4 regions of the Kitasatospora sp. NPDC048545 genome follow, and region 4 is predicted to be linked to each of the others. Evidence: riboswitches for the same ligand, from Rfam matches in the RefSeq annotation. Region 4 holds a riboswitch; each other region holds the start of a gene.
What was found. Region 4 has a riboswitch for cobalamin ahead of AB0D10_RS35205 (CoA-acylating methylmalonate-semialdehyde dehydrogenase). Riboswitches for the same ligand answer to the same signal wherever they lie in the genome.
Positions count from the first base shown of each region.

Region 1 (3,940 bases), on a different contig from region 4:
TTCTGTGCGAAGGTCAGCCTGTCGCCGCAGTTCTCGACGGTCACCGGGTAGTGGGCGGAGCCGGTGGCGGCCTCCTTCGGGGCGAACTGCGCGCCGCAGGCGGTGAGCCCGAGGGCGAGCAGGGCGGTGGTGGCAACGGCCTTGGTGCGCACGGTGGTTCCTTCGGTGGTTCAGGCTCCGGGGGAGCGGTCGGCGCGGTCGGAGCGGGTGGGGCGGTCGAGGCGGTCGAACAGCAACTGGACGGCGCCGGTCGCCGGATGCCGGACCGGGGTCGCCCGGACGCCGAACACCCCGGCCAGCAGGGCGGGCGTGAGCACCTCGCCGGGCGGCCCGGAGGCGACGATCCGACCGGCCCGCAGCACGTACAGCAGGTCGCAGTGGCCCGCCGCCAGGTTGAGGTCGTGCAGCGCGGTGAGCACCGTCGGTCCGGCCTCGCGGGCCAGCGCCAGGACCTCCAACTGGTGGGCGATGTCCAGGTGGTTGGTGGGCTCGTCGAGCACCAGCAGGCGCGGCTCCTGGACCAGTGCGCGGGCGAACAGCACCCGCTGCTTCTCGCCCCCGGACAGGCTCAGGAAGCCCCGTCCGGCGAGGTGGTCCGCCCGGACCCTGCGCAGGGCCCCGGCGCAGCGCTCCCGGTCCGCGTCGGTCGGGGCGTCGAACCCGCGCCGGTGCGGCAGCCGGCCCATGGCGACCACCTCGGCGACGGTGAAGTCGAACTCGGCGGAGTGCTCCTGAGTCAGCGCGGCCACCCGTCGGGCGGTCTCGCGGGCGGAGAGCGCGTACAGGTCGTCGCCGTCCAGCCGGACGGCGCCGCCGGCCGGCTTCAGCACCCGGTAGACGCAGCGCAGCAGGGTCGACTTGCCGCTGCCGTTCGGGCCGACGAGGCCGACCACCTGCCCGGCGGCCGCGGCCAGGCTCACCTCGTGGACCAGTCGGGTGCCGGCCAGTTCCACCGAGACGGCGTCGACGGCGAGGTCCTGGGCCTGCGCCCGGCCGGCGGTCTCCGTCCGGCCGGCGGTCTCGGTCGGGTCGGTGGGGCCGGCGGGATCGGCGGGATCGGGCATCCGGGTCACCCCGTTCGGGTCGGTCACCGTCGGCCTCCGAAGGCGTGGCCGCGCCGGCGCATCATCAGCAGGAAGGCGGGCACGCCGAGCACGGCGGTGAACACCCCCACGGGCAGTTCGGCGGGCGCCAGCAGGGTGCGGGAGGCGATGTCCACCCAGACCAGCAGCAGCGCGCCGGCGAGCGGCGCGACCAGCAGCACCCGGCGGTGCGCGGCGCCGACCAGCATCCGTGCCAGGTGCGGCACCAGCAGTCCGACGAAGCCGATCGCCCCGCTGACCGCGACCACCGTGCCGGTGACGGCGGCGGTCACCACGAACAGCTCGCGCCGCAGCCGGTCCGGGTCCACGCCGAGCGAGGCGGAGGTCTCGTCCCCCATGGCGAGCCCGTCGAGCCGTCCGGCGGCGCAGCCGAGGTAGGTCAGCCCGGCCGGCACAGTGCAGCCGGCGATCGGCACCGAGCCCCAGGTGGCGCCGCCGAGGCTGCCGAGCAGCCACATCATGGCGTCCCGGGCGGCCTCGCCGCGGTCCGCGGCGAAGACCATCAGGGTGGTGGCGGCGGAGAAGCCGTAGGAGAGCGCGGTGCCGGTGAGCACCAGTCGCAGTGGGGTGAGCCCGTACGCGGTGCGGGCGGCGAGGTAGACCAGCGCCATCGCGACCAGCGCGGAGCCGAAGGCCGAGGCGGAGACCGCCCACACCCCGAGCGAGGCGAAGGCGCCGAACAGCAGGACGGCGTTGGCGCCGACGGCCGCGCCGGAGGAGATGCCGAGGACGAACGGGTCGGCGAGCGCGTTGCGCACCAGCGCCTGGACGGCGACCCCGGTCGCGGCGAGTCCGGCACCGACCACGGCGGCCAGCACGGTGCGGGGCAGCCGGATCTCCCAGACGATCGCGTACGCGGCGGCCTCGTCGGCGTCCAGCCGACCGCCCGTCAGGCCGGCGGTCAGCAGCCGCAGCACGCGGGGCAGTGCGATGCCGGAGGACCCGAACGCCACCCCGCAGACCAGTGAGAGCAGCAGCGCGGCGGCGAGGCCGACGGCGAGCGGAACGGCGGGTATTCGGCGGACGGGCGGGCCGACCGCACGGGTCGTGGGTGCGCGGTTCACGGGTGCGCCTTGCCTCGGGCCGCGGGTGTGCCGGGGCGGGCGCGGGCCGCAGGCGTGCCGGGGCGCCGTTCCCCTCGCAGTCCGCGGCGAGTTGTCGGGAGGTCAGCGACCGGGGGCGATCGGGCTGGCGCGGCCGCACCGCTGGTGCGGGCCGTGCTCACCGTTGCGGGTCAGCGCCGGATTCACACCGGACTTCCCCCTCGGACGCCCTGGCAGCATAACAGTCACTCAGGCCAGGCAACCCTTACCGGGTCGGTCCGGACGTGGACGCACGACCGCCCCCGTCCGGCGGTGCGGACGGGGGCGGTCGGGTGGCGACGCGTCAGGCTCAGGCCTGCTTGGTCTCCCAGAAGATCTTGTCGACCTCGGCGATCAGGTCCAGCAGGGCCTGGCCGGTGGCCGGGTCGGTGGACGCCTTGGCGGCCGAGGCGGCCTTCAGGGTGTCGTTGATCAGCTGGTGCAGCTGCGGGTACTTCTCGAAGTGCGGGGCCTTGAAGTAGTCGCTCCACAGCACCGAGATGTGGTGCTTGACGGCCTCGGCGCGCTGCTCCTTGATGATGACGGCGCGGGCCCGGAAGTGCGGGTCCTCGTTGGCCTGGTACTTCTCCTGGGTGGCCTTGACGGACTCGGCCTCGATCCGGGCCTGCGCCGGGTCGTACACGCCACAGGGCAGGTCACAGTGGGCGTGAGCGGTGGCACGCGGTGCAAACAGACGAGAGAACATGGGAGTCCTTCCTTAGATCGTCTTCCCGCGCCCGAGATTACCCTTCCGCCCTCGTGGTTTCGCGATCGGGCGGTGGGCCTAGGGCAAAAGGCGGACCCGGAACCGGGGTATTCCGGACATCGATCCGGTGACGCTCCGTACGGCAGACTGGGGGCCGGCGGCGCGGGAGGAGGAGTCGTGGCACGGAGCACGGAACCGGGGGGACGGGACCGGGGCGGCGCGCTGCCGTTGGGGCTGGTCGACGTGGCGGGCCGGTCGATGGTTCCGACCCTGCACGAGGGCGACCGCCTGCTGGTCCGCTACGGCGCGCCGATCCGGCCGGGGGCCGTGGTGCTCTTCCGGCACCCCTTCCAGCAGGACCTGCTGGTGGTGAAGCGGGCCGCCGAGCGCCGGTCCGGGGGCTGGTGGCTGCTGTCGGACAACCGCCCGGTGGACAGCGACAGCCGCAGCTACGGCGCGGTCCCGGACGACCTGGTGCTCGGCCGGGTGCTGCTGCGGCTGCGCCCGAGCCCGGCCTGGCTGGCGCCGGGCCGCCGGCTGGAGCGGCTGCTGCTCGCCCCGCGGCTGGCCCGGGTGCCGGGCCTGGCCCGGCGACTCGGCGTCTGGGTGGAGGAGGTCTGATCCCGGGCAGCCGCCCGCCCGGTTGCGCCCCGCCGCCCGGTTACGCCCCGTTGCCCAGTGCGGCCTCCGCCTCCTGTCGCTTGCGGGCCCGGTAGGCGGCCACGTTGGCCCGGGTCGCGCAGCGGTCCGAGCAGTAGCGCCGGGAGCGGTTGGTCGAGGTGTCCAGGTAGGCGTTGCGGCAGGGCGCGGCCTGGCAGATGCCCAGCCGGTCGGCGCCCAGCTCGGTGAGGTGGACGGCCAGGCCCATGCAGGCGACCGCGCTGAAGTGCGCGGTGGCGGTTGGCGAGTTGTCGGCCAGGTGCAGGTGCCAGCGCGGCCGTCCGGCGTCGTCCAGGTAGTCGTGCCCGGAGATCAGCGGGCTGACGGGGTACTCCATCAGCAGGCTGTTCAGCAGGTCGACCCCCCGGGTCTCGTCCCCTTCGGCGGCG
Region 1 is NZ_JBEZIQ010000025.1:6,368-10,307, reverse strand. It holds gene AB0D10_RS23175 (ABC transporter substrate-binding protein) at 1-152, opposite strand, end outside; gene AB0D10_RS23170 (ABC transporter ATP-binding protein) at 171-1,091, opposite strand; gene AB0D10_RS23165 (iron ABC transporter permease) at 1,088-2,167, opposite strand; cobalamin riboswitch at 2,260-2,408, opposite strand; gene sodN (superoxide dismutase, Ni) at 2,496-2,891, opposite strand; gene sodX (nickel-type superoxide dismutase maturation protease) at 3,069-3,512, shown strand; gene AB0D10_RS23150 (CGNR zinc finger domain-containing protein) at 3,553-3,940, opposite strand, start outside.
Region 1: it holds a riboswitch for cobalamin, as region 4 does, so the genes downstream of both, AB0D10_RS23165 (iron ABC transporter permease) here and AB0D10_RS35205 (CoA-acylating methylmalonate-semialdehyde dehydrogenase) in region 4, are expected to answer to the same signal.

Region 2 (3,940 bases), on a different contig from region 4:
GTCCAGCCCCTCCGCGGTGAAGCAGAGCTGCTGGACCCGGTCGCCGTGCAGCGGGTGCCAGTCGAGGGCGGCCGCCGCCCGCCGGGCGGGCGGGTAGAACTCCCAGGCCGCGTCGGACAGGGTGGCGAGCCAGGGCCCGCACTCCTCGACGGCGAGGTTGGCCCCGGCCGCGTCCCAGGCCAGCATCAGGTCCGGGCGGTTGGCCGGCCAGAAGCGGCCGCGACTGCGCTGCGCCGCCGGGACGAGCTGGTGCAGCGCCTCGTGGAACCGCCGTACCGGCCCTCACCGGGCAGCCAGTAGCGCTTGCGCTGGACGTTGGGGTCGAAGCGGCGGCGGGTGCGGCGGTGCGAGTGCGAGATCGCGTTGCCGAAGCCGGGTCGGCGGCCGGTGAGTTGGCAGTGGGCGGACATGGGTGCTCCCTGGCGTCCGGGAATGATCGGGACGGCGCAAACGCTGCACCGGATGAAAATGACTTCCATTTCGGTGTACGGTCTCGACCGAGCACCCCGGACCCAGGAGGACACCCGTGGCCCGCAGCGAACTGCGCCCCGTCATCAAGCTCCGCTCCACCGCCGACACCGGCTTCACGTACGTGACCCGCAAGAACCGCCGCAACGATCCGGACCGGATGGTCCTGCGCAAGTACGACCCGGTCTCGGGCCGGCACGTCGACTTCCGCGAGGAGCGCTGACCCCGTACGCACGAACGGCGCCTCCCCGAGTGGGGAGGCGCCGTTCGGCACCGCGTCGTTCGGCACCGCACTGGTGGAGACCGCGCCGTTTGACACCGCACTGTCGGACACCGTCGCGAGGGCGGGGCCGGCCCGGGACCGGTGCGGTCCCGCCCGGCCCGGCGCGGTGGGCCCCTCGGCTCACTGCTCCTGCGGCGTCCAGCGCTTCTCGACCTTGGCGAGCTTCCAGTACCCGATCGCCACCGCCCAGACCAGCACGAACAGCCCCGCGATCGCGTAGCCGACGTTGTCCAGCGAGATCTCCGCGATCCAGCTGCTCACCGGGTCGGTCAGGTCGAACTTCTCGTGCAGCACGCCGACCAGCTCGATGGTGCCGATGATGAAGGCCACCGCGATCGACAGCCCCGTGATGGTCAGGTTGTAGTACACCTTCCGCACCGGGTTGGAGAAGGCCCACTGGTACGCGAAGTTCATGAACGTCCCGTCCAGGGTGTCGAACAGGCTCATCCCGGCCGCGAACAGTAGCGGCAGGCAGACGATCGCGTACCAGGGCAGCCCGGCGGCAGCGCCCGAACCCGCCATCACCATCAGGGTGACCTCGGTGGCGGTGTCGAAGCCCAGGCCCAGCACCATGCCGACCGGGAACATCTGCCCGGGGCGGGTGATCGAACGGGTCGCCCGGTTCAGCACCCGGGCCATGAAGCCGCGGGAGTCGAGGTGCGCCTCCAGCTCCGCCTCGTCGTACTGCCCGGCCCGCATCGCGCGGAACACCTTGACGATGCCGAGCAGCGCCGCCAGGTTGAGCGCGCCGATCAGGTAGAGGAACACCCCGGAGGTGGTCGTCCCGACCACGCCGAGCCACTTGTGCGTGGTCGACTCGTCGTCCATCAGCGTGTTCGCCAGCTGGGCGCCGCCCGCCACCAGGGCGGCCATGATGACCACCATCGAGGAGTGCCCCAGCGCGAACCAGAATCCCACCGAGACCGGCCGCTTGCCGTCCGCCATCAGCTTGCGGGTGGTGTTGTCGATCACCGCGATGTGGTCGGCGTCGAACGCGTGCCGCATCCCGAGGGTGTACGCGGTGATGCCCAGGCCCACCCCGAAGACCTGGGTGCCGACCGCGTACCGCTCGGGCGCCACCAGGAACACGAGCGTCCCGAAAGCCACCACGTGCATGGCCAGGATCACCCCCATCAACCCGGCCGTACGGACGGTGTCCTCGCGCTTCCACCGGAAGGCGGGCAACACGGACGGCGCCGCTTTCGCGTCCGCCGCGGCGGTTTCGGGCAGGGTCATCTCAGGATCACGCTCCAACACCTCGTGGAATCACTTCGTGAAGTGCCGTGGCCGGTCTCCTGGCTTACGGGACATCCGGGTCCGCCTTCCCGAGTGCGCGAGGCACCCAGTGGCTTCGTGGACACGGACCGAATTCCGTCGAGGACGAAGGAACTCACCCGATCACAGTGGCGAGGGCCGCTCCGGACTGGGACCCCTGAGGGTCCGTCACCGGTCTTCCCGAGCACCACGGCGGGCTACACCGTAGGGGTCGCGCCCCGACCCATGCAAGGCTGCGCACCTGCGCAGGTGTCCAGGATCACAGGCCCCCGCCTGCAAGAATGTCCGCATGCATCTCGTACCGGCCGACCGCGCGGGCCACCGCACCATCGACGGGCACCGGGTCTGCGAGGCCATCGCCGCGATCGGCGACACCGCGCACGTCCGGTCCTGGGCCGAGCGCTTCTCCCTGCTCGCCGACCCCGGACGGCTCGCCCTGCTGCTCGCCCTGCACCGGGCCGGCCCGCTCGCCGTCACCGACCTCGCGGTCGCCACCGGCATGCGCGACCCCGCCGTCTCCCAGGCCCTGCGGCTGCTCCGTATGGCCGGCGTCGTCACCGGCGACAAGGACGGCCGCGTGGTGCGCTACCGGCTCGTGGACGAGGACATGCGCCCCCTCCTCGACGAATGCGCCGCCGGCGAGCACCACGAGCCCACCGCCGCCGCGGGCTGACCGACACTCGGGGAACAGCCGTCGGGCCGGACCACCGGATGAGTACGATCATGGTGTGCCGTCCCACCCCCACGCCTGGCCCGCCGACCGCTGGAACACCCGACCGGTCAGGGCGCGCGTGCTGGCGGTCGCCCGCACCCTCACCTCCGCCACCCGCGTCCTCGACGTCCTCACCCTGCTCAACCCGGACGGCATCGCCCGGTACTTCACCGTCAACCCCGGCTCCGCCTTCGCCGACCGCGCCCTGGACGACTACCTGCACGGCCTGCACGGCTTCACCGTGCTCGACTGGCAGGACGCCCTCCGGCACCACTTCGACCTCGCCGTCGCCTGCGCCGTCCACTCCTCCATGCACCACCTGGACGCCCGGCTCGTCGTCCTCCCGCACGGCGCCGGCTACAACCGCCTGGTGACCGAGTCCACCGGCGACACGACCAGCTCCGCAGGCCTCTCACGCAACGAACTCACCCACGGCGGGGAGGTGTTCGTGGACGTCCTCGGCCTCTCCCACCCCGAACAGCTGGACCGCCTGCGGACCTCCTGCCCCGAGGCGCTGGACGTCGCCCGGGTCGTCGGCGACCCGTGCCTCGACCGGATGCTGCGCAGCCTGCGCTCACGGGACGCCTACCGGGCCGCGCTCGGCGCCGTCGACGGCCGACGGCTCGTCGTCGTCAACTCCACCTGGAGCGAGCACTCGTTATTCGGCCGTCGCCCCGACCTGCCCCAGCGGCTGGTCCGCCGGCTGCCCGCCGACGAGTACACGGTCGCCGTCGTCCTGCACCCCAACATCTGGAGCCGGCACGACCCCGAGGCGCTGCTCGACACCGCCCGCCGGATGGGCCTGCGGCTGATCCCGCCGCACCAGGGCTGGCAGGCCGCGCTGGTCGCCGCCGACTGCCTGATCGGCGACCACGGCTCGGTCTCCGTCTACGGCGCCGCACTGGAACGGCCCACCGTGCTCGTCGCCACCGGCGCCGCCGAACTCGACCCGCGCTCCCCCGGCTACGCATTCGGCCAGACCGCCCCCGTGCTCGACCCCGACGGCGACCTCGCCGCCCAACTCGCCCAGGCCCTGCGGGAGCAGGACCCGGACACCCTGCGCCCGCTCACCGACCGCTCGCTGAGCCGGCGCGGCCGGTCCGCCGAGCTGCTGCGCCCCCTGCTCTACTCCTTCCTGGAGCACCTGGACGAACCCGGGGACGAACCGCTCCTGCCGCCCTACCCCAAGCCCGTCCCGCACC
Region 2 is NZ_JBEZIQ010000035.1:88,105-92,044, forward strand. It holds partial or broken gene AB0D10_RS29085 (GTP-binding protein) at 1-237, opposite strand, end outside; partial or broken gene rpmB (50S ribosomal protein L28) at 273-410, opposite strand; gene rpmG (50S ribosomal protein L33) at 527-691, shown strand; gene AB0D10_RS29100 (HoxN/HupN/NixA family nickel/cobalt transporter) at 872-1,987, opposite strand; cobalamin riboswitch at 2,019-2,233, opposite strand; gene AB0D10_RS29105 (metalloregulator ArsR/SmtB family transcription factor) at 2,316-2,699, shown strand; gene AB0D10_RS29110 (hypothetical protein) at 2,755-3,940, shown strand, end outside.
Region 2: it holds a riboswitch for cobalamin, as region 4 does, so the genes downstream of both, AB0D10_RS29100 (HoxN/HupN/NixA family nickel/cobalt transporter) here and AB0D10_RS35205 (CoA-acylating methylmalonate-semialdehyde dehydrogenase) in region 4, are expected to answer to the same signal.

Region 3 (3,940 bases), on a different contig from region 4:
GGTGCTCGCCCTGGACGGCCGCCCGTACGGCATCTCCTGCGGGCAGATCGACGTCGGCAACGTCAGCCCGGTCGACGGCGGACCGCAGCCGGCCGCGATGCAGGCCGACGGCACGATGGCGGTCGAGGCGACCATCCCGGTCGAGCGCTTCACCGACGCGCTCGTCCTGATGGCCGCCCAGCCGCCGGACACCAGCATCCAGTCGCTGGTCGTGCTGCCGACCACCATGCCGTTCGTCGGGCGGGGGTGAGCCGGTGCTGGTCAGCGCACGCTCCTTCGAGGAGTACCGGGCCATGTTCGCGCTCACCGACCGGGACCTGGAGCAGCGCGTCCTGGACTGCCCGGCCGGTGCGGCGGGGTTCGTCGCCGAGGCCGGGCGGCGCGGCATCGACGCGGTCGCCGTGGACCGCCAGTACGCCGACCACCGGGAGGAGTTGGGCCTGCTGGTGGAACGGGAGACGGTCTTCAAGCGGGACCTGCTGGTGAAGGAGACGGCCGGCTTCGGCTGGTCCCGGTACAGCGACGTGGACGACATGATCGGCCAGTGGACCGCCAACGCCAGGGCCTTCCGGGCCGACATCGCCGCCCGCCCGGACCGCTACGTCGCCGGTTCGCTTCCCGAACTCCCCTTCGCGGACGACTCCTTCGACCTGGTGCTCAGCTCGCACCTGCTGTTCTCGTACGGCAACCGGCTCGACGAGGAGTTCCACCGGGCGGCGCTGCTGGACCTCGCGCGGGTGGCACGCCGTGAGGTCCGGCTGTTCCCGCTGGTGGTGTACGACACCGGAGTCCGCTACCCGGAGCTGGAGCGGCTGCGCCGGGAGCTGGCGGGGCTCGGGGTCCCCAGCCGGGTGGAGCCGGTGGCGTACCGGTTCCAGCCGGGGGAGGGCGAGATGCTGGTGCTCTCCTGCACGGACTACCGGGCGCCGGAGCGGTCGGCCACGGCGGCGGGCCGGTCCGGGGCCGAGGACCGGGTGCGCTGGCGGCACCGGGAGGCGGCACGGCCGGGCCCCTGAGCTCCGGCCCGCCGAGGCCGCCGGAGGTCCGCCGGGCCGCCGGAGGACGGTCGGGCCTGCCGGAGGACGTCCGGGAACGCCGGAGGCCGGTCGGGGCGACGTGGTGTCGCCCCGACCGGCCTCCCACTACCGAACCGGCGTCGGTCAGTGGACGGACGCGGCCGTCTCCGGAGCGGCCTCCCGAGGGGTGGCCGTGGCCGGCTTCGGGTGCAGGAGGCGCTCGGCGAGGTGGCCGAACAGCAGCCCGAAGGACGTCCAGAGGGTGAGCTGGATGGCGAGCGCCGCGAGGCGGAACTGCCAGAGCAGGGTGGCCGAGAAGTCCTCGGGCACCTCGTTGACGGCGGGCAGGAAGGCGAAGGCGAGGCCGACCGCCACCGCGAAGCCGAGGACGGCCACGACGGTCGCGTACCAGTTGCCCAGGCGCGGCGCGAGCCGCTTGCCGACGATCACCGAGGCGACCGCCAGCAGCACGCTGAGCGCCATCATCAGGAAGTACAGCGTGGTGCGCTTCCCGATGGTCTCCGGGTCGCCCACCGACGGCGGGTTGGCCGGGTACTTGAGGAACGGCACGAGGTAGACCGCGACCAGCGCGACGCCGGACAGCAGGGCCGCCGTGGCGCGCGGGGAGAAGCGGCCGACCCGGCCGAGGGCGAAGCAGTAGGCGAGCGCGGCGATGCCGCCGAGCGAGACGCCGAAGACCAGAACGCCCGTGGCCAGCCCGGCAGTCGACTGCAGGGACCGGCTGACGATCTCCATCTCGGGTGCCCCGGCCGCGTGGGCTTCCTCGTAGGCGATCGCGGCGTCCACCCGGGGTTCACCGAGCAGGTAGGCCACGACCAGGGCGAGCAGGCCGGCGCCGAGGCCGGCCAGCATGCCGCGGACGAGCAGGGATCTGACGGTTGCGGAGTTCACGGAATCGTCCCCTGATCAGTGGCAGGGGAAGCCGAGCAGGTGGCGACCGTCGTGCACCCATTCGTGCACGTCCTCGCCGGAGATGAGGGAGGTGGCGCCCTGCTCGGCGCCGACGAAGTAGATCAGGGCCATCAGCAGGATGCCGAAGAACACGGCCCAGGGCAGGATCGCCTTGACGGAGATGGGGGTGACCGCCGGAGCGGCGGGGGCAGCGGGGGCGATGGGGTGAGCCATGGCCGACCTCCTCTGGGAACACGCGTCCCGTGTCGATGGAGCACCGACGGCAGGGCGGGTCTGACTCGCCGGGCCGAGGCGGGGACCAGGGCTGCGGCTTCACAGTGGCGCGACCGTGCCGGAGTCTCACCGGGCTTCCGCGCTCTGCCGTCTTCAGTTGTCGCAGGGACGGTACCGTGTCCGGAACCCCCGGCCAAGGGGCTGCGCGGGGGCTCACGGGCGCGCGACCGGCACGGAACAGGCAGCGGAATCCGGTACGTGTGCGGTGCAAGGCCGGGTTCCGGGACGGGAGGGGAGCGAATGACGGTACGGGTGATGTTCGTCGCACCGGCGATCGGCGACGGGTTGCGCGCGGCGCGGTTCGGCGACGACGGCCCGCCGGAGGAGGCCGCGTCGGCGGCCGCCCGTGCGGCGGCGGGGGCGCTGCCGACGCCGGCCCGCAGCCTGGCCTCGCCCTCGGTGCGCTGCCACCGGACGGCCGAGGCGCTCGGTCTGCCGGCCGAACCGGACCGGCGGCTGGCCGAGTTGGACGTCGGCTCCTGGCGCGGTCGGACGCTCGACGAGGTCGCGGCGGCCGAACCGGCGGCGGTCGCCGCCTGGTTGGCGGATCCGGCAGCGGCGCCGCACGGTGGCGAGTCGGTGCTGGACCTCCTCGCCCGGGTGGGTGCCCGGCTGGACGAACTGGCCGGTGAGGCAGGACGCTTGGCAGTGGTGGCGGAGCCCGCGGTGGTCCGGGCGGCCGTGGTGCACGCGCTCGGCCTCCCCCCGGCGGTCTTCTGGCGGCTCGACGTCCGGCCGCTGTCGGTCACCGAGCTCTCCGGGCGTGCGGGGCGCTGGAACCTGCGCTGCGGGTGGGACCTTGCGCCGGCGGCCGCCGGTTCGTGATCCCGAGGGGGTCGGTCCGGTAACCCTGCGACACGTGACGGCAGGTGACGGATCGTCACCAGCGAGTTCGGGGACGGGCGAGCGGGTCGGGTGGCGCGGGCTCCGGTCGCCCAGCAGCAGGCGCAGCCGGCCGGAGCGCACGTGGACCCACTCGATGCCCTCATGGGTCCTCGGCTCCGGCTCGCCGCCCGGGCCAGGCGGGATGAGGAGCTTGTGGGCCTGGACGCCGCCCGGGCGGCCGAGGGGGACGAAGGTCGTCCCGCCCCGGACCACCGGGCGCAGAGGGATGCGCGGCCGAGCCCGTCTTCACACCTCCGCCGTCCGCCCGGAGGGCGTCGCCCCGCCGACGCGGGTTTGAAGACGGGCCCTCGCGGAGGTCAGTTGACGTACACCGCCGGGGCGCCCGGCTGGGTGGTGTCGGCGACCGGGCCGTACGCCGCGGAGAAGTACCCGTCGCCGGGGCAGAGGCCCGAGCCGCCGCTCTTGGCGAAGTGCTCGTTGCGGAAGACCAGGCTGTGCGCGGCGTTGTCGGCGTTGCCCGCGAAGGCGCCGCTGAGCTGGTAGGTGCAAGTGATGGTGCCGAACCAGCTGTTGAGCACGGCGGTGGCCTGGATCGGCCCGGCCGACCCGCCGGCGAGGGTGACCGGGAGCCCCGGGCCGTCGGAGACGGTCACGCCGTATGCGAGGTTGCCGACGGTCAGGCTGCGCACCGAGGTGACGCCGGTGACGTTGCTGGTGCACGAGCCGAAGGTCAGACCGGTCAGCGAGCCGGTGGCCGACCCGGGGGCCGCCGGGTTGGTCAGCACCTTCTCGGCGAGCTGCGAGACGGCGCAGGTGACACCGGTGGTGCTGGTGGCGGTCGAGTAGAAGGTGGCGACGGTGCCCCCGGCGAG
Region 3 is NZ_JBEZIQ010000097.1:12,440-16,379, forward strand. It holds gene AB0D10_RS44295 (SDR family oxidoreductase) at 1-250, shown strand, start outside; gene AB0D10_RS44300 (methyltransferase domain-containing protein) at 255-1,016, shown strand; gene AB0D10_RS44305 (CbtA family protein) at 1,161-1,928, opposite strand; gene AB0D10_RS44310 (CbtB domain-containing protein) at 1,944-2,162, opposite strand; cobalamin riboswitch at 2,198-2,356, opposite strand; gene AB0D10_RS44315 (histidine phosphatase family protein) at 2,463-3,047, shown strand; partial or broken gene AB0D10_RS44320 (XRE family transcriptional regulator) at 3,147-3,341, opposite strand; gene AB0D10_RS44325 (Tat pathway signal sequence domain protein) at 3,425-3,940, opposite strand, start outside.
Region 3: it holds a riboswitch for cobalamin, as region 4 does, so the genes downstream of both, AB0D10_RS44310 (CbtB domain-containing protein) here and AB0D10_RS35205 (CoA-acylating methylmalonate-semialdehyde dehydrogenase) in region 4, are expected to answer to the same signal.

Region 4 (3,940 bases):
ACCCAGGAGATCGCGAGCCGACTGACCGGACGGGCACGGCGGTTGGAGCACTACCCGCACTTCGTCGGGACGTTTCAAAGCTTCGTCCATACCTTCCTCGCACTGCCGGCTCTGCGTTCGCTGAAGGTCGTCACCCGAGCCGTCGACGACCAGGCCTTCGCCGCCCAGGCCCGCAGGCTTCTGGACCTGGGCCCGTTCACGACGCTGAGGTCCTACCTGAAGCGGCGGAGTGACGGGCTGAAGATGGTCACCGAAGCCACGTACGTCTTCGACCCCGCTGAACCGGAACTGCAGATCCGGGTTGATGGCCTCAATCGCGGCACCGCCAGCTACAGGCAGTTGATGAAACTGAAGGAGCACCTCTTCCTTCGTGGTGTCTTCCGCTACTCGGACATGTACGCGATCGCCACCAGGCATCTGCACCAGCACCCCCGCCTGGCCTCCGGCCTGCGGTCCCGGTTCCCGTTCGTCCTGATCGACGAGATGCAGGACACCGGTGAGGAACAGCGCCGCCTGTTGGAAGCAGTGTTCACGGACGGTGCCGTTGTGCAGTGCGTAGGAGACGTCAACCAGCGCATCCTCAGTGCAGATGGTGTCGGACCTGCGGCCGGGAGCCTCCTGGACGAGGCGGCGATGGACCTGCCGGTGAGCCTGCGCTTCGGCGCGGGGCCCGCCCGGGTGGCGAGCAGGCTCGCGGTTCACCGCCCACAGGAGATCCAAGGCCACGGACCCGAGAGCGCTCTCGCCATCATCACCTTCACCGAGGACAGCATCGTCCGGGTTCTGCCCGCTTTCGACGACCTCGTCCGGCGAACAGTGCCGCCCGAAGCCGTCGTCGCGTACCCGCCGAAGATCCTCGGCGCTCGCGAGAGCCCAGGAACCTCACGACTCTTCCCCCGCGCGGTCGGCTGCTACCTGCCCCAGACGGACACCGGGACGACGGTGGCGGTGAGTCGGCTGCTGCAGGCCTACCGGAATGCCAGGGCGGTCCTGCTGCGTACAGGCCAGGTCAGCCCAGCGGTCACCGTTCTGTGGGGAGCCGTCCGCGCTCTCCTCTGGGAGCTGCAGCCACCGACCACGCCCCCGACTCTCCCAGAGAATCTTCCCCCGTTCCCCCAGCTCGACCGCAGACCCGGCACACCGGGCCACCATCTGCGAGTGCTCCTGGTCAGGACGCTGTACGACGGCTGCGACACCCCTGCAGCCTGGGGGGACTTCGTGAGCCGCCTCGGGAGGCTGGTGGAGGAGGCCGTCGGCTCACGTGTCCCGGTGGACATGGCCACCTATACCCTCTGGCTGTCCCACACGCAGCTGCCACCGGCCTCGGACGAATCCCTGCCCCCGATGCTCACAGCTACCGTCGCGAGCGCGAAGGGGGAGACGCACTGCGCGACCCTGGTCCTCGAATGCGCCACCAAGCATGGGAGGAGCCACGACCTCGGCAGCCTGCTCCCCGTGATCACCGGAGAGGCTCCCGTCGGCGAACTCAATGCCACGGGCCGGCACGCCGCGATGACCACCTTCGTAGCGGCCACGCGTGCCAAGCACCTCCTCGCGCTCGCCGTCCACGAGAGCCGCGCGAATCCGCACCTCGAAGCCCTGGCGCGCGATGGCTGGTCCGTAGTCAGCCTCTGAGCGGGCGCGCGGGTCGGCGTGAGACTGTCCACATTGTGTGGCGGCTGAGTTCCTCGCCACGACCGGGCCGCAGTCTCTCTTCACCAGCGGGATCACCGTGCGGATCTGGGGAATACCGGTTGTTCGACCCTGACCTGTTCGCACTGCAGTTGGTCGAGGCGGTCCCAAGCGTCACCGCTTCCTCCTCGCTGCTGGCGGCCGGTTCGGTCGACGAGGTGGACGTCGGGGGTGACGACAACGGCGCCAACCGGGCCGGTCGAGGTGCCGGGGTGACTACGGGCGCTGTACGGCGAGCTGGACGAGGCTCTGACCGCGGCAGGCGAGCTGGAGGTGGTCGTGCACTACATCGCCTACAAGCGGCTGCTCAACGTCGCCTCGGTGGTCCTCCGCCCGTCGGTGTCGCACCGGGCGGGTCCTCAGCTGACCCCGTTGGCGCAACGCGCGCATGGAGAGCTCTGGACTTACTAGGACGTCCAACTATATGGTCGACGGCAGGTCCGCGGTGTCAGGGAAGCCGGTGTGAGTCCGGCACGGTCCCGCCACTGTGACCGGGGAGTTCGTCCTCGCAGGACACGGCCACTGGCAGCCAGCCGGGAAGGCCTGAGGGCGTGCGGTGATCCGGGAGTCAGGATACCGGCCGCGGGTGATCCGTGTTTTCCACGAGGATGGAGACGACACGCATGACTCCGGGCTGCTCCCGTTCCACTGCTCCTGGTTGTCCTGTGCCGACGACCCCCGGGGCCCACCTGCTCTGACGGTTCGTCCTGCCACCGCCACCGTGACGTCGCGGGGCCGCACCACCGTGCGCCCGTCCGTCGGCGGCGTCCTCCATTCCTCCTCTCCCCGACCCTGTTGAGAGAAGGAACCGATGGTCCGTGAACTGACGCACTTCGTCGCGGGGAAGCGCACGCCCGGGACGTCCGGGCGCTTCGGCGACGTGTACGACCCCAACACCGGCCGGGTGCAGGCCCGGGTGCCGCTCGCCGACCGCGCCGAGGTCGAGGCGGTGATCGCCGACGCCGCGCAGGCCCAGCCCGCGTGGGCGGCCTGGAACCCGCAGCGCCGGGCCCGCGTCCTGCTGCGCTTCCTGCAGCTCGTCGAGCAGGAGAAGGAGGAGCTGGCCCGGCTGCTGTCCGCCGAGCACGGCAAGACCGTCGCCGACGCCCACGGCGACCTCCAACGCGGCCTGGAGGTCGTGGAGTTCGCCGCCGGTATCCCGCACCTGCTGAAGGGCGAGTTCAGCGACAACGCCGGCACCGGCATCGACGTCTACTCGATGCGCCAGCCGCTCGGCGTGGTCGCGGGCATCACGCCGTTCAACTTTCCCGCGATGATCCCGCTGTGGAAGGCGGCGCCCGCGCTGGCCTGCGGCAACGCCTTCGTCCTCAAGCCCTCCGAGCGCGACCCGTCGGTGCCGCTGCGGCTGGCCGAGCTGTTCCTGGAGGCCGGGCTGCCGCCGGGCGTGCTCAACGTGGTCAACGGCGGCAAGGAGGCCGTGGACACCCTGCTGGAGGACCCGCGGGTGCAGGCCGTCGGCTTCGTCGGCTCGACCCCGATCGCCCAGTACGTGTACGCGACGGCCGCCGCGCACGGCAAACGGGCGCAGTGCTTCGGCGGCGCCAAGAACCACATGGTCGTGATGCCGGACGCCGACCTCGACCAGGCCGCCGACGCCCTGGTCGGCGCCGGCTACGGCTCGGCCGGCGAGCGGTGCATGGCGATCTCGGTGGCCGTCCCGGTCGGCGAGGAGACCGCGGACGCCCTGGTGGCGAAGCTGGTCGAGCGGATCGCCGCGCTGAGGGTCGGCCGCTCGGATGACCCGGCCGCGGACTTCGGGCCGCTGGTGGGCCGTGACGCCCTGGAACGGGTCCGCGGCTACCTGGACCTCGGGGTCGAGGAGGGCGCCGAACTCGTCGTCGACGGGCGGGACTTCCGCCTGGAGGGGCACGATGACGGCTACTTCCTCGGCGCCTCGCTGTTCGACCGGGTCACGCCGGACATGCGGATCTACCGGGAGGAGATCTTCGGCCCGGTGCTGACCGTCGTGCGCGCCGCCGACTACGAGGAGGCGCTGCGCCTGCCCAGCGAGCACGAGTTCGGCAACGGCGTGGCCGTCTACACCCGGGACGGCGACACCGCCCGGGACTTCGCCCGCCGGGTGAACACCGGCATGGTCGGGATCAACGTGCCCATCCCGGTGCCGATCGCCTACCACACCTTCGGCGGGTGGAAGCGCTCCGGCTTCGGCGACCTCAACCAGCACGGCCCGGACTCGATCCGCTTCTACACCCGCACCCGGACCGTC
Region 4 is NZ_JBEZIQ010000051.1:53,941-57,880, forward strand. It holds gene AB0D10_RS35200 (UvrD-helicase domain-containing protein) at 1-1,635, shown strand, start outside; cobalamin riboswitch at 2,101-2,292, shown strand; gene AB0D10_RS35205 (CoA-acylating methylmalonate-semialdehyde dehydrogenase) at 2,504-3,940, shown strand, end outside.